DNA from 4 places in the Moritella sp. 36 genome. Region 1 is predicted to be linked to each of the others. Evidence: predicted binding sites of a transcription regulator. Region 1 holds the regulator's gene; each other region holds the start of a gene.

Region 1 (3,208 bases):
ACGAACTGAACTCACGCGTTTCGAACGTGAAGAAAAGTTAGAAGAATTATTAGAAGAGTTCCATATCACCCATATTCGCGATAGTTTAGGCATGAGCTTATCGGGTGGTGAACGCCGCCGTGTTGAGATTGCCCGCGCGCTTGCGGCAGATCCAAAGTTTATTTTATTAGATGAACCTTTTGCTGGCGTTGATCCAATCTCGGTAGGTGATATTAAAAAAATTATTCAACATCTGCGCGATCGTGGTTTAGGGGTATTAATTACCGACCATAACGTACGTGAGACACTCGATGTATGTGAACACTCTTATATTGTGAGCCATGGACATTTGATCGCATCTGGTACTTCTGAAGAGATTTTATCCAACGAAAAAGTGAAAGAAGTATACCTTGGTGATCAATTCCGACTATAGTTTGATATTGATACGTTACCGCATTTAAGGAAGAGAGAGTAGTCGTTAGATGAAGCCATCATTACAACTTCGTATGAGTCAATCTCTGGCAATGACGCCACAGTTGCAACAAGCGATTCGATTATTACAATTATCGACCTTGGAGTTACAACAAGAGATTCAAGAAGCATTAGACAGTAATCCGCTACTGGAACAAGAAGATCCCAACACAGCTCAAGCAAACGATACAGAAAGTAGTGATGAGCATAATCCAAATAATAACGACGCAGTTACCGATGCCAGCCAAATAGAAGTTAGTGATGCGCTCGCCAGTGAAGCCATGCCAGATGAATTGCCTAATGACAGTAATTGGGATGATGTCTATACCCCTCAAATACAGACTCACAGCAGTGCGGGTAGCAGTATTGATGGTTTAGACCAAGTCTATCAAGGTGAGACCAGCGAAGGCTTATACGAGCATCTCATGTGGCAAATGGAATTAACCCCATTTTCTGACACTGATCGTGCTATTGCCGTTGCGATTATTGATGGCATTGATGATCATGGCTACCTTAATCAGACTTGTGAAGACATCCTGTCTAGCGTCAATAACGGTCACCAAGAACTTAGCGACAGTAGTAAAGAAAATAGTGAAGAGCAAGTTGAATTAGACGAAATAGAAGCAGTATTAAAGCGTATTCAACATTTCGATCCCATCGGCGTTGCAGCGCGTTCATTACAAGAATGTTTATTGATCCAACTCCAGCATTTACCTAAAAACACACCTTGGTTAACAGAATGTCAGCAAATAATTCAGTCTCACATGGATTTATTAGGCAATCGCGACTACCGTCAATTAAGCCGTAAGACAAAATTAAAAGAACCACAGCTTAAAGAGATCATGCAATTAATTCAGAGTCTAGAACCCAGACCTGGCAATGTTATCGATCAGACTGAAGGGCTTTATGTAATTCCCGATGTTTTAGTAAAGAAAAAAAATAATCAGTGGGTAGTCGAGTTAAATCCTGACATTGTGCCAAGATTAAAAGTGAACAATGAATATTCAAACTTGTCGACAAGCAATCGTAGTAGCAGCGATGGGCAGTTTATTCGAACGCATGTACAAGAAGCTAAATGGTTTATTAAAAGCTTAGATAGCCGTAATGAAACCTTACTAAAAGTAACTAAAAGTATTGTTCAACGACAAATTGATTTTTTTGAGTATGGCGATGAAGCCATGAAACCTATGGTTTTAAATGATATTGCCGAAGAAGTGGAAATGCACGAGTCAACCATTTCACGGGTAACAACGCAGAAGTTTATGCATACACCACGCGGTATTTTTGAACTTAAGTTTTTCTTTTCAAGCCATGTAAGTACTGACAATGGCGGAGAATGTTCATCAACCGCTATTCGAGCATTAATAAAAAAATTGGTCGCGGCAGAAAATGTCATTAAACCATTAAGTGACAGCAAGATTGCTGATTTACTTGCTGATCAAGGTATCAAAGTGGCTAGACGTACGATTGCAAAATATCGGGAGGCACTAAGTATACCACCGTCTAATCAGCGTAAAAGCCTATTATAAGGCTAATCCAACCTTCATAGGGGAGACATATATGCAAATTAATTTAACCGGTAGACATGTAAACATTACAGACTCACTGAAAGATTATGTTGATAGCAAGTTTTCCAAATTAGAACGGCATTTTGATCATATAAACAATATCCATGTGATTTTAAATGTCGAAAAATTACTTCAAATTGCAGAAGCAAAAATACATTTAAATGGGGGGGAGATCTTTGCCGTGCATGAACACAATGACATGTATGCCGCAATTGATGGCTTACTGGATAAGCTCGATCGCCAAGTGATTAAGCATAAAGAGAAGTTGATTCGTCATTAATTTTAATCTCGCCACAGATAACCTAAAGGAAAACCACTTTTTCCTTTAGGTATTAATGCTTCTGACATAATTAAAACATATCATATCCAAATCAATTGCGGGATAATGAACCCATTATTTTATATCGCTGTGAGGATAAAAGATGAAATTAATAATAGTCAGCGGCCAGTCAGGATCTGGTAAATCAATTGCATTACGCGTGCTTGAAGATCTAGGCTACTATTGCGTAGATAACCTACCAGTAAAATTACTACCACAACTGCTAAAAACCTTAAATGACCAAACCGAAAAAGTGGCAGTGAGTATTGATGTCCGTAATTTACCGACAGAAAAAAAAGAATTAAACGACATAATTACAGAGTTAAGAACGAGCACCGATCTGACTAGTTTATTTCTTGATACTAACCAGTCAGTCCTTATCAAACGTTATAGTGAAACCAGACGCCTTCATCCGTTAACAAAAGATGAGCTATCTCTATCACAAGCGATTGAAATAGAAAAAAAACGATTAAGCCCTTTAGCGTTACTTGCTGATTTAAAAATCGATACTACTGAACTCAATATTCATGAACTCAGTGAACAGATTAAAGAACGTATTTTAGGAAAGAAAAACAACCAACTTGTCTTAGTATTTCAATCATTTGGTTTTAAACATGGCCTACCTATGGATGCCGATTATGTATTTGATGTCCGTTTTCTACCAAACCCCCATTGGATCCCAGAATTAAAACCTTACACAGGTCTTGATGAACCCGTCATTAAATACCTGAGCCAACAGCCTGATGTAATGAGCTTTTCACAACAGATTGAAAACTTACTCACGACTTGGTTGCCAATGTTAGAAAAAAATAACCGCAGTTATGTCACCGTTGCTATCGGTTGTACAGGCGGCCAACATCGCTCGGTATTC
Region 2 (3,208 bases), 1.6 Mb from region 1:
CTTAAATCAATGGGAAAAGCTGAGACGCTATTTGTATTCGGGAGAATTAGGGATTGATAATAACGTCACTGAACGAGATATCAGGCCATTTACCACAGGTAGAAAAAATTGGATGTTCAGTCAATCAGTCGATGGTGCCGATGCGAGCGCAGTACTTTATAGTATTGTGATGACTTGCCGTGCGAACGATATAAATCCGTATTTATACTTCCAAAAACTCTTCACAGAACTGCCACAACGGGATGAACTTTCTGATTTAAGTGATTTATTGCCTTGGAATACAGACCTAGAAGCCTGATGATATCAGGCTTCACCGCTTAACTACGCGCTTACGGATATAGCTGGTTTAAACTCTGCATACTCTTCCGCCGTAAGCTCTTTTCTTAATCGTTTCAGCTCGGACTTCCGTAAACTAACGAGACTCTTTCGATACAACTTACGGACATGAAAACGGTCAGCGACAATGGGAATAGTCTTATTGAATACAGCTTTACAAGCATTCATATAACCATCGTATAAATCATAATATACTGCTCTGACACTGTTGCGTAATGATATCGGGATTGTACGTAAGAACCGGATAAAATTGAACATTTAACGCCCATGACACCTAGTATGTTAACCCTATCATCCACTCGGTAGGTTATAAGTGTGACAAAATCTCGATAACCTTTCTTCATACTGATCTCATCAAGCCCTAAAACACCCAGTGTTTTAATTGTCGAAGAATCGATGTCGGTTTCAATATAGCTATCAATTAAGGCATCAACGGTATGATAATCTACATCAGCTTTACGACTTACATCCGCGACGGTCGAATTGACCAACTCAAACAGTAAGTGATGCTCTAATGGTTTGGTTAATTTGCCTTTAGCATCATACCAATCCAGTTTTTCGGTGGTGGTAGGGCCCCCCATCACAATGCTCACATCAACCCTGCGAGGAATGATTTCAATGATCGTATCTCTGCCAAACATGGGCAAATGTCGCAATCGTAATTTACGGCTCAAACCATGTGATTTAGTCGGCTTACCACATTGACGACAGAGGAGGTGTTTCGTGTACTTTCAACTGCAATAGTGATCTCACGAACCAATAGATTAGTGTGGACGTCTATCACTTTCACATCTGGTAACCCTAATAGTTCCGCTGTAATATTGAGTGAACCAGAAGGAATACCGAACATAGAAAATACCTTTTTTGTGTCATAGTTGAAAGTGACACAAGTTTAGTAAAATTAATTATTCCACGCAAAGACGCGTAGAGCCGATAATATGCGTTCCTGTTATTTATTTTCAAGTCCGGTTAATAATTAACAATGACAAATATACAACTGATTCTATTATTATTTTAATTTATAGCAAAGGAAATAAATGCATAAAAATCAGTTAATCCGTTACGCGTATTTTTCTACGCCCTGCAGCAAAAAATGTGATGCCAATACCTAAAAGAAACAAGATAGATGGCTCAGGAACTTCACTCGCGGTATAACCGATGATGTTATCAATAGAGAAGGCTGCTCCACCGCCAGAAAATTCAGCATGAACTAAATTTTGAAAGGCATTAGAGACTGTAAATAGTTCAAAGTCATCAACGCCGTTACGGCCATCAAAAATACCGTCCAACACAAAACTTTCTGAGACATTAATCCCTAGGTCAGTAATACCATCGAGTGTTATTGCGCTTGCATTTGCCTGTCCGTCTCTCCAAAACTCCGCACCGTCAAACTGGGAAATCTCAAACGTGTCGCCGGAAATAGAATCCACATTGATGGTAAAAGACCCATTATGCACAAAAGCAACCTGTGTGCCGTTGTTTGTATACAACACCTCATCATTCCCAAGATCAATATGGCCGTTCCCATCTCTGGAAAGCACGAAATCATTGGCTATAAAACTGTTAACAATTAAGTGTGTATTATGAGTAACAGCAACATCTTCGAAATCAATGATAGTTGCCATAGCAGTGGCTGCCATGCCGCACAAACTGACTACAACAATAGAATTTCGTAAGAAACTTGCGATCTTTTTAATTTTCATATTCAGATCTCCTAAAATATTGCTTGAGAATTATGTGAAATATAAATCAGCACTAAACTACTTTAAGCACGTATCATTCCAATACCAGCAACCTACTGTTTTTATGTCACTTTAGTGAATTTCAAGAACGGCATATCATTATCGGTTTATTAGGTGTAAAAAATACTGACATGCAACAAGGGGTAGCAGATGGAGATATTAAAACCGAATCCATCTGCATCAACTTGATACGCGGACCACCTGACAGAGTCAAAAATAAGAACGAAAACCTTTGGTCCGGTTTTCGTATTTTTCATTACTTGTAGCATTAAAAAAGTGCGTGTAAAAATGTTTCATTTCTTCCAGATCTTTGCACCAAATCGCCACATGTTCGATTCTCATTTAACCCCGTCACGTTGCTGATCTTCTTCCTCACTAAATGTCATTAACGACTCCATGCTAAGAATCGCTTCTACTTCAACGGCACTGTTACTTGTTTTCAACCGAGACTGATAATACTCAGTAAGTGCATTACTTGATGTATTTAGTAATATTTTCTTGATTATCTCTAGCATGTTAATTCCTCTGTTTGTTTAAGCACTGAGGTAAGTATCACCCAATAAAGGGAAGTGAAAAACAGATTGAATTATATTGTTTACTTCCGGTTAAAGTCGTAATCTTACCTATAATGTCTTTTTTACCCGATTTCCTCACTAAACAGGGAAGTCAAGATGACGATATGGTGCCCGTTTTGAACAATGATAAGAAAATGCTGTATTTCTCTCGGTTAAGTAAGTTAGGTGTTAAGCAAGAAATAGCGATCACCCTGCATGAAGTGGCTGAAGTAATGTTTACCAGTTCCCGACATTGCCGTACCTTATTAAACGAGATGCGTGATTTACGCTGGTTAGAATGGACACCAAAAGCAGGCCGTAACCAACGTTCTCGGCTCTATCTCGTTTATGCTGTCGATGAGCTGAAAGCAGAACTAGCGCAGCAGATGATCGCCGTAGGTAAATACGAGAAAGCACTGGCGCTTATCGACCATGATCAACTGTTATTTGGGCAATTGCTGCAAAACACCTCTGGCGCGGTACAACGTGAAGGTCGATTACACATTCAACTGACTTACGCGCGTTCTTTTTCAGCCCTACTTCCGCATATTGCATTAAGAAACAGCGAACGTTTCT
Region 3 (3,208 bases), 1.7 Mb from region 1:
ATGGCCTTGAAAACTGGTCGATACAGGGATAATCTGACAATCCAATTCAACATCACCTAAACGATCAATATTTTTTCGCAATGCATAAAGATATTTACTCGGTTTAATAAAATCGATTGGCTCTTGAATACTTGCGAGCAACTCTAGCGCTTGAGGGTATTTATACGAAGGTGTCGGACGATAAAACGTCGCATTTAAATCCGCACTATCGTATTGACGAAGATCTTCGCCATACAAATTACGAATAAAAAGAAAAAAAACTAAAATAGTAATAGCAATAATCAAAAACCACATAATGATAGTATCCCGTGTTTGAACAACCACTAATCAAGCAATAAACTGGAATAAAAGCAATAGCAGTTTTATTTAAAAAAGTAATCAGGCCGTGTAAAAAATATAACAATAACACAAGATTAGCCTAAAAATATTAACGCTAATATAGCGCTATATCACAAACCCTACGATCAGCTACAGTCAAGCAAGCCAATAGTATTTACCTAAAGTGGTTATAGATAAACAGTCACAACCACTAAATTAACTAGTTTAAAATCACCAAATCATCTATTTGTACATTGGCAGTCGGTTGTCTATCAACCGTCATCAAACTTGCTTGCTGATCATACAGTTTGGTTACTTCAACCTGGCTACTACTATTGGTTTCTTTTTTACGGCTGATACCAAACTGATCAACATAACTACCCGTGTGTTTTATCATAAATTGATCGCCTAATTTTAAGCCATTATTACGACCGATATTAATGTTCACTTCATTACCATCAACAGCAATAACACGCGCTTCCACCAATTTACATTGCAAACTTGCATCTAAATCAAACAATACATCGTCAATAATTAGTTGTAAAGATGCACCAAACTCAGAGCGCCAAAATTTTAACGTATTCGTATCCACAATACGGTGCTTAGCAAACTCCCACTTTGCCACTTTACTGTAGTTACGATCAAACAATAAATTGCCATTAAAGCCATCAAAAACTTGTATATTCAGCCGGAAATTACGATCTGGTAAGTCACCGGCAAATATCTTCGCGATACCATTCACAACTGGTTTAAATGTCGATAAGTCGGTAATCGAGCCCAAAATAATATATTGGCTATCTGCTGACTTACTAATTTGCTTAATTTCTTGTGCTGTTAAATTACCTCGCAGCGGCAAAGAGCTGCCGCTAAAACCAATGTTTTGATTAATAAATTCACGCGCATCAAATGTTTGACTATTTTTACGTAAACTTTGGTACAACAAACGACTGAAAGATTCGTTTATGTTATAGATACCACCATAACTGGCTTGTTCACGATGTCTAATACCAAAACGCAATAAAGACACAGATTTTTGATACCCTGCACTCAAGCATTTATTACGGTCTGCAACAATATCAGTGACAATTTGAACGCTGATTTTATCCAGCTTTACCGACTCACTTTTTAAGCGAATATCTCTCACTTCGCCATCCATACGGACCTGAAATCGATCAGATAATATTTTCCCACCATTAAAGCTTTGTAAGCTTGAAACCGACGCGCCAGCATATAACAGTGCTTGTTTCAATGCATTACGTACTGCTAACTCGCGAGCAATATCAACATCACCATCAATAATAATAGCCTCACCCTCAACCTCATACCATTCCGCATGTAGAGTGAAAGAACAACAAACTAATAATAGTAGGAGAACGTTTTTCATTTTTAATCGCATATGAATTCTGAATATGTCTATTTTAAAAGCAAAATTTGTACCAGATCAAATTTTTATAAAAATAAAACAGTATCGAGGTTAAGTTATATAGATAAAACGCTATTATAATAATAAATAATACCGAACCTAGCTTATTGGCAAGTAATTTGCTTGTATTTATCTATAATCACGTATCGCGCAACTTTAGGAACAAATATGAAGCGTTTTTTACTACCGTCATTAGCGGTTGTGTTGACTTCAGCATGCACAGTGATAGAAGAACCTGGACATGTTTTATTAACGGGCGCAAATACCAAAGTACAGCCTGTCGTTATTAAACAGATTATTGTTCAACCTGTTTACCAGCCAAATGCCAATATGGCACAAAGTGTGCTTACTAAAGAACAATACAATAATATATTCAGAAGTCCTTATACCTATCCTTACCGCCGAGACACCTCAACCAGCGGAAAATAACGGTTTAACGACAATAATTAAAAGCACTTAAGGAAGTAATATGAAAAAGGCAGTCATAGCTATCAGCCTAATTACCTTACTCAACGGTTGTGCATTAAAACAGCCACCTAGTACCCCTGACGAGGATAAAGAAACACCGCCTCATTCAACTTGGGGTGGTAATTCTTATGAGCCAAAATATCCAAGAAGTTTATTACCAAACCAGCCGATAAACTACACCCAAGAATTAAGTTTTATCATCCGTGGTTTAGCGGATCAATTGATCGTCAATGATTTGTCTATTATTCCCAATAATGAACCGATTGCCGTCACTTCTTTCGTCAACCTTGACGATCTGTCGACAACAAATTGGCTCGGCCAATCGCTATCGGAATCCTTTATTCACGAATTAACCATTCGCCGTATTCCAGTGATTGACTATAAAACCACAGGTACTATCAGTGTGACTGGTCAGGGTGATTTTGTATTCACCCGTGATTGGAAAAAATTACGCGGTCAATTACCTGTATCACGCATCCTAACGGGCACCATGTCACGTAACAGTGAAGGTGTGATCGTTAATATGCGGGTCATTAATATGGAATCAGGTTTTGTTGAGTCAACAGCGCAAGGCATTATCCCTAACCATTTGGTGATTGGTGGTTCAAATAGTATGGGGCCACTCGAAGGCCGTGGTCGTTATATTTATCGTACTGGTTCAGCGCCTTCTGTTCGTATTACTAATTAAGGTTTATCAATGAAATATCTGCGTTTGCTTATGCTTGTAACTCTGGTTAGTTTAACAGGTTGTACACTATTAGAAAAAAATACGGTTTATGATATCAAAGAACCAAAGTCCTTCCCTGTACTCAAAGCAGTTGGCTATGCTGCGTTGAGTTCTCAGCCAGGCAATAGTGAAAGTGAACGCATGCTTAATGCAATGCGTGCATCTAAATTAGATGCTTATCGAGAGTTAGCAGAGCAAGTCAGTGGCCAAGAGATTTATAGTGATACCAACTATAGATCGCGAACGCTGCAAGGCGAGAAAATGGAGGCATC
Region 4 (3,208 bases), 1.0 Mb from region 1:
ATTGCAATACAGTTTGGTTAAAACCGTTGCTTAAGCCCTGCTGTAAAATAGCCGTTAACATCACGCCATCATCAGCCTCTAGAGTTTGTTCTGCTTTTTTATTGGCAAAATTATAAATCGCAGCGACTTCTAAATTTGCACCACTCCATAATTCAAGGCCAGAATAACGAACATCAAAAATATTACCATTTACCTTAGAATCATTAGACCATGAGTGGTCTTGAGATAAGCCATTCGAACTTTTTTGGCTACCTTCATCGAGCATCCAAGCTGCAGACAATTTACCAGGACCTACAGTTAAGTTTTCAATACCGCCACCAGCACCCGCAGAGGTATTTAAGTAGTAAAAATCAGTAATATGAATATCTTTACGTTGGTAATAGCGTTTACCCGCCCACATCGTTGCTTCTTTATCGCTCGCAATCAGTCCCGTCGCTTGTACGTTAAATTGAGCCACGTTGAAGTCACCGTCTTCCCAACCATTATTACCCAAATTGCCCTGCGCGATCATTGCGTCAACAATCCAAGTTTGCTCTTCCATTCCGGTTATTTCTGGTAACTCTTGACGGAAACCAAACTCAGCATAAAGATCATTTTCATTACCTAAACGACCAATTTTGTTTTTTTCAAAACTAATATTTTCGCCATTATTACCACTAATACCAGTACCAGCTCGCATGTAGCCATTAAAATCAACAGCGCCAGCTGCAGAAGAAAGTAAGGCTGCTGATACAGCAATCGCAACACGATTTAAGTTTTTCATATAATCTAAATCCTTGAATGAGTTTGGTTTCATTTTTCGAGCCGTGACCAGGATAGGATTGGCTCAGAAGACAAATTCATACTAAAGAATTTTCAAATAACTGACCTCCTCCACCTCTCGTTAATTTAAGGAGGATGAAAAAGGCTGAGAAAAAAATAAGTGGCCTATTTTTATGAGGGAGATCACCAAAGCAGGGCGTATTTACATGATTTTAAAATCATCACATAAAAGACACTGTTAACTGGATCATGTTTAATCGTCTAAATCGCTATATTAGCGCTCTGAGTTACATAAAATGCAACTCATTTAATGAATGTGATCTAAGCTGCAAACTGAATAATTAATAAATTAACAAATTCACAAATTAACAAATTAACAAAGCAACTATGTTCTTTGCAAACTGCGAATTAAAATTGCATTTTGCGAAAATCAATTCTTAAAATGCGATTAATTTAACAAATAAAAAACAACAAAAAAATAAATCTATGTTTTTAAAGTACAAAAAAGATGGCACGAGATATGCGATAACAACAGTACCAATGATATTTACTTTAATACTTCGCAATCAAGGGACTGCTTATGAAAACATGTCAGTACAAGACACTATTATTAATGTCTACCTGCCTTTATAGCTTAAATGCTATCTCGGCGCCTTTTGCTAGTTGCCCGACTGAAGCATTTTTATCCCAATACAAACATGGAAAAACACATTATAAATCTGTAGACCTGAGTTCAGGTTTAATCACAACGCTACAAACCGATGATGGCTTGGGCTCTGATTCGATTAATGCGATTGCCTTCAATAACACAGATAAATATATCTATGGTTTTGACCGTCATCAACTAGCAATAGTCAAATTTGATAGCGATTTTAAAGCAACCGTTTTAAACTTTACTAATCCACCAAACAATAACTTTTTTGTGGGGGATATAAAAGATAACAAGTTCTACTTCTATCGCCGCTACCTTGGCCTTTATTACACGAATCTAGACAGTAGTGCACCTGACTACCTCACATTGACAAAAGTAGTGGGGTCGAATAAAAGCATTCGAATTGCTGACTTTGCATTCCACCCTATCGATGGAAAGATATACGGAGTAGAAGGTAGAACGGGTAACTTATACCGTATTGACCCAACAACAGGTGTTGCAACCAATGTAGCCTACACAGGATTTAAATCCCCGCGTAGCGCATTTGGTGCAGCTTATTTCGACTCTGCTGGTTATCTCTATTTCCTTCGTAATAATGACGGTAATATTTACCGGACTGACATTACAGATCCAGACAATATTACTGGCGCATCCGTGTATTTTGCTAAAGCCTCAGCAAGTAACAGTAATGACGGCGCTCGTTGTTCAGAAGCAGCCGTTGTATCAACGAGTACAGATTATGGTGATGCCCCCGAATCATATGGAACAAGCTTAGCGGTAAATGGTGCAAGGCATCTTATTGACTACAACAACTATATACTTGGTGACCTTGTTGATGCTGAAGGTGATGCTAACGTAGCACCCAGTACAGATGATGCAGATAACCTTGCAGATGAAGATGGTATTCTATTTCAAACCTCACTTATTACAGGTCTAGATGCTCAAATCAATGCAACGATCAATGGTAGTCAAGCAAGTGCCTATTTCAATGGTTGGTTTGATTGGAATCAAGATGGCGACTTTGATGATGCCGACGAGCATGTATTTAATAGTTTGCAGTTAGATTCAGATTCACATAATCTCGCTTTCACCGTACCAGCAACCGCAGTAATCGGTAATACGTGGGCGCGATTCCGTGTCGGAGATCAAGATAATATAACCAGTGGTGGTGGTTACACAAATGGTGAAGTCGAAGATTATCCGGTTGCCATTGCAGATGGTAATACCACCAGTATTTATTACCCAGGTGAAGGTGAGTATGTAACTCTGGCTTACGAAGATCGCTGGCCAGAACAAGGTGACTATGATTTTAACGATGTCGTTATTTTTTATCGAGTAGTGCAGACCGTTAAAAACGGTGAAGTATCTCGTATCGATATAGAAGGTGAACTTGTCAATTATGGTGCCTCATATTCCAACGGTTTTGCAGTCCACTTACCCGGAATACTACGTAGTAATGTTGATCAAGACTTATTACGAGTCAGTTTTAACTCTGTATCAGCGTCTACCGATGGTGTTTTAGAAGCGGGCCAGACTGATGCTGTCGTTGTTATTTCTGATAACTTAAAAACAGAATTCACTTCCACTTGTGGAGAGTTCTACTTTAATACCGAACCTGCTTGTATGGGCAACACGAGTATCTTTACATTCGAAATCAATATCCCATTAAATAGTCCAATTGATGTTGCTAGCATGCCAGCAATGCCACTGAACCCCTTTATATTTGGGGCCGAAAATAGTTCCAGAAATGATTTCTTTAGTGGGCAAATTGGACGTGATTTAGAGATTCATTTA

Evidence for each region. Region 1 encodes sigma-54, which starts transcription at its own class of promoters, with help from an activator protein. Its sites were predicted from a motif close to GTTGGCACGNNNNTNGNNT; they were not measured.
Region 2: HWV03_RS16410 (PEP-CTERM sorting domain-containing protein) is a predicted target of sigma-54. The motif match lies at 2,104-2,122, and genes of this name have one in related genera.
Region 3: HWV03_RS15695 (flagella assembly protein FlgT) is a predicted target of sigma-54. The motif match lies at 1,741-1,759, and genes of this name have one in related genera.
Region 4: HWV03_RS05810 (LruC domain-containing protein) is a predicted target of sigma-54. The motif match lies at 1,270-1,288, and genes of this name have one in related genera.

Annotation. Positions count from the first base shown of each region.
Region 1 covers NZ_CP056120.1:235,836-239,043, reverse strand. The annotation lists gene lptB (LPS export ABC transporter ATP-binding protein) at 1-412, shown strand, start outside; gene HWV03_RS01090 (RNA polymerase factor sigma-54) at 462-1,979, shown strand; gene hpf (ribosome hibernation promoting factor) at 2,011-2,298, shown strand; gene rapZ (RNase adapter RapZ) at 2,441-3,208, shown strand, end outside.
Region 2 covers NZ_CP056120.1:3,714,259-3,717,466, forward strand. The annotation lists partial or broken gene tnpC (IS66 family transposase) at 1-298, shown strand, start outside; gene HWV03_RS22830 (transposase) at 322-594, opposite strand; gene HWV03_RS16400 (transposase family protein) at 501-977, opposite strand; gene HWV03_RS16405 (hypothetical protein) at 1,007-1,186, opposite strand; gene HWV03_RS16410 (PEP-CTERM sorting domain-containing protein) at 1,389-2,039, opposite strand; gene HWV03_RS22835 (VOC family protein) at 2,289-2,420, opposite strand; gene HWV03_RS16420 (hypothetical protein) at 2,417-2,593, opposite strand; gene HWV03_RS16425 (SgrR family transcriptional regulator) at 2,758-3,208, shown strand, end outside.
Region 3 covers NZ_CP056120.1:3,560,308-3,563,515, forward strand. The annotation lists gene HWV03_RS15690 (alpha/beta hydrolase) at 1-294, opposite strand, end outside; gene HWV03_RS15695 (flagella assembly protein FlgT) at 539-1,702, opposite strand; gene HWV03_RS15700 (hypothetical protein) at 1,910-2,170, shown strand; gene HWV03_RS15705 (FlgO family outer membrane protein) at 2,211-2,897, shown strand; gene HWV03_RS15710 (LPP20 family lipoprotein) at 2,907-3,208, shown strand, end outside.
Region 4 covers NZ_CP056120.1:1,260,577-1,263,784, reverse strand. The annotation lists gene lamB (maltoporin LamB) at 1-763, opposite strand, end outside; gene HWV03_RS05810 (LruC domain-containing protein) at 1,343-3,208, shown strand, end outside.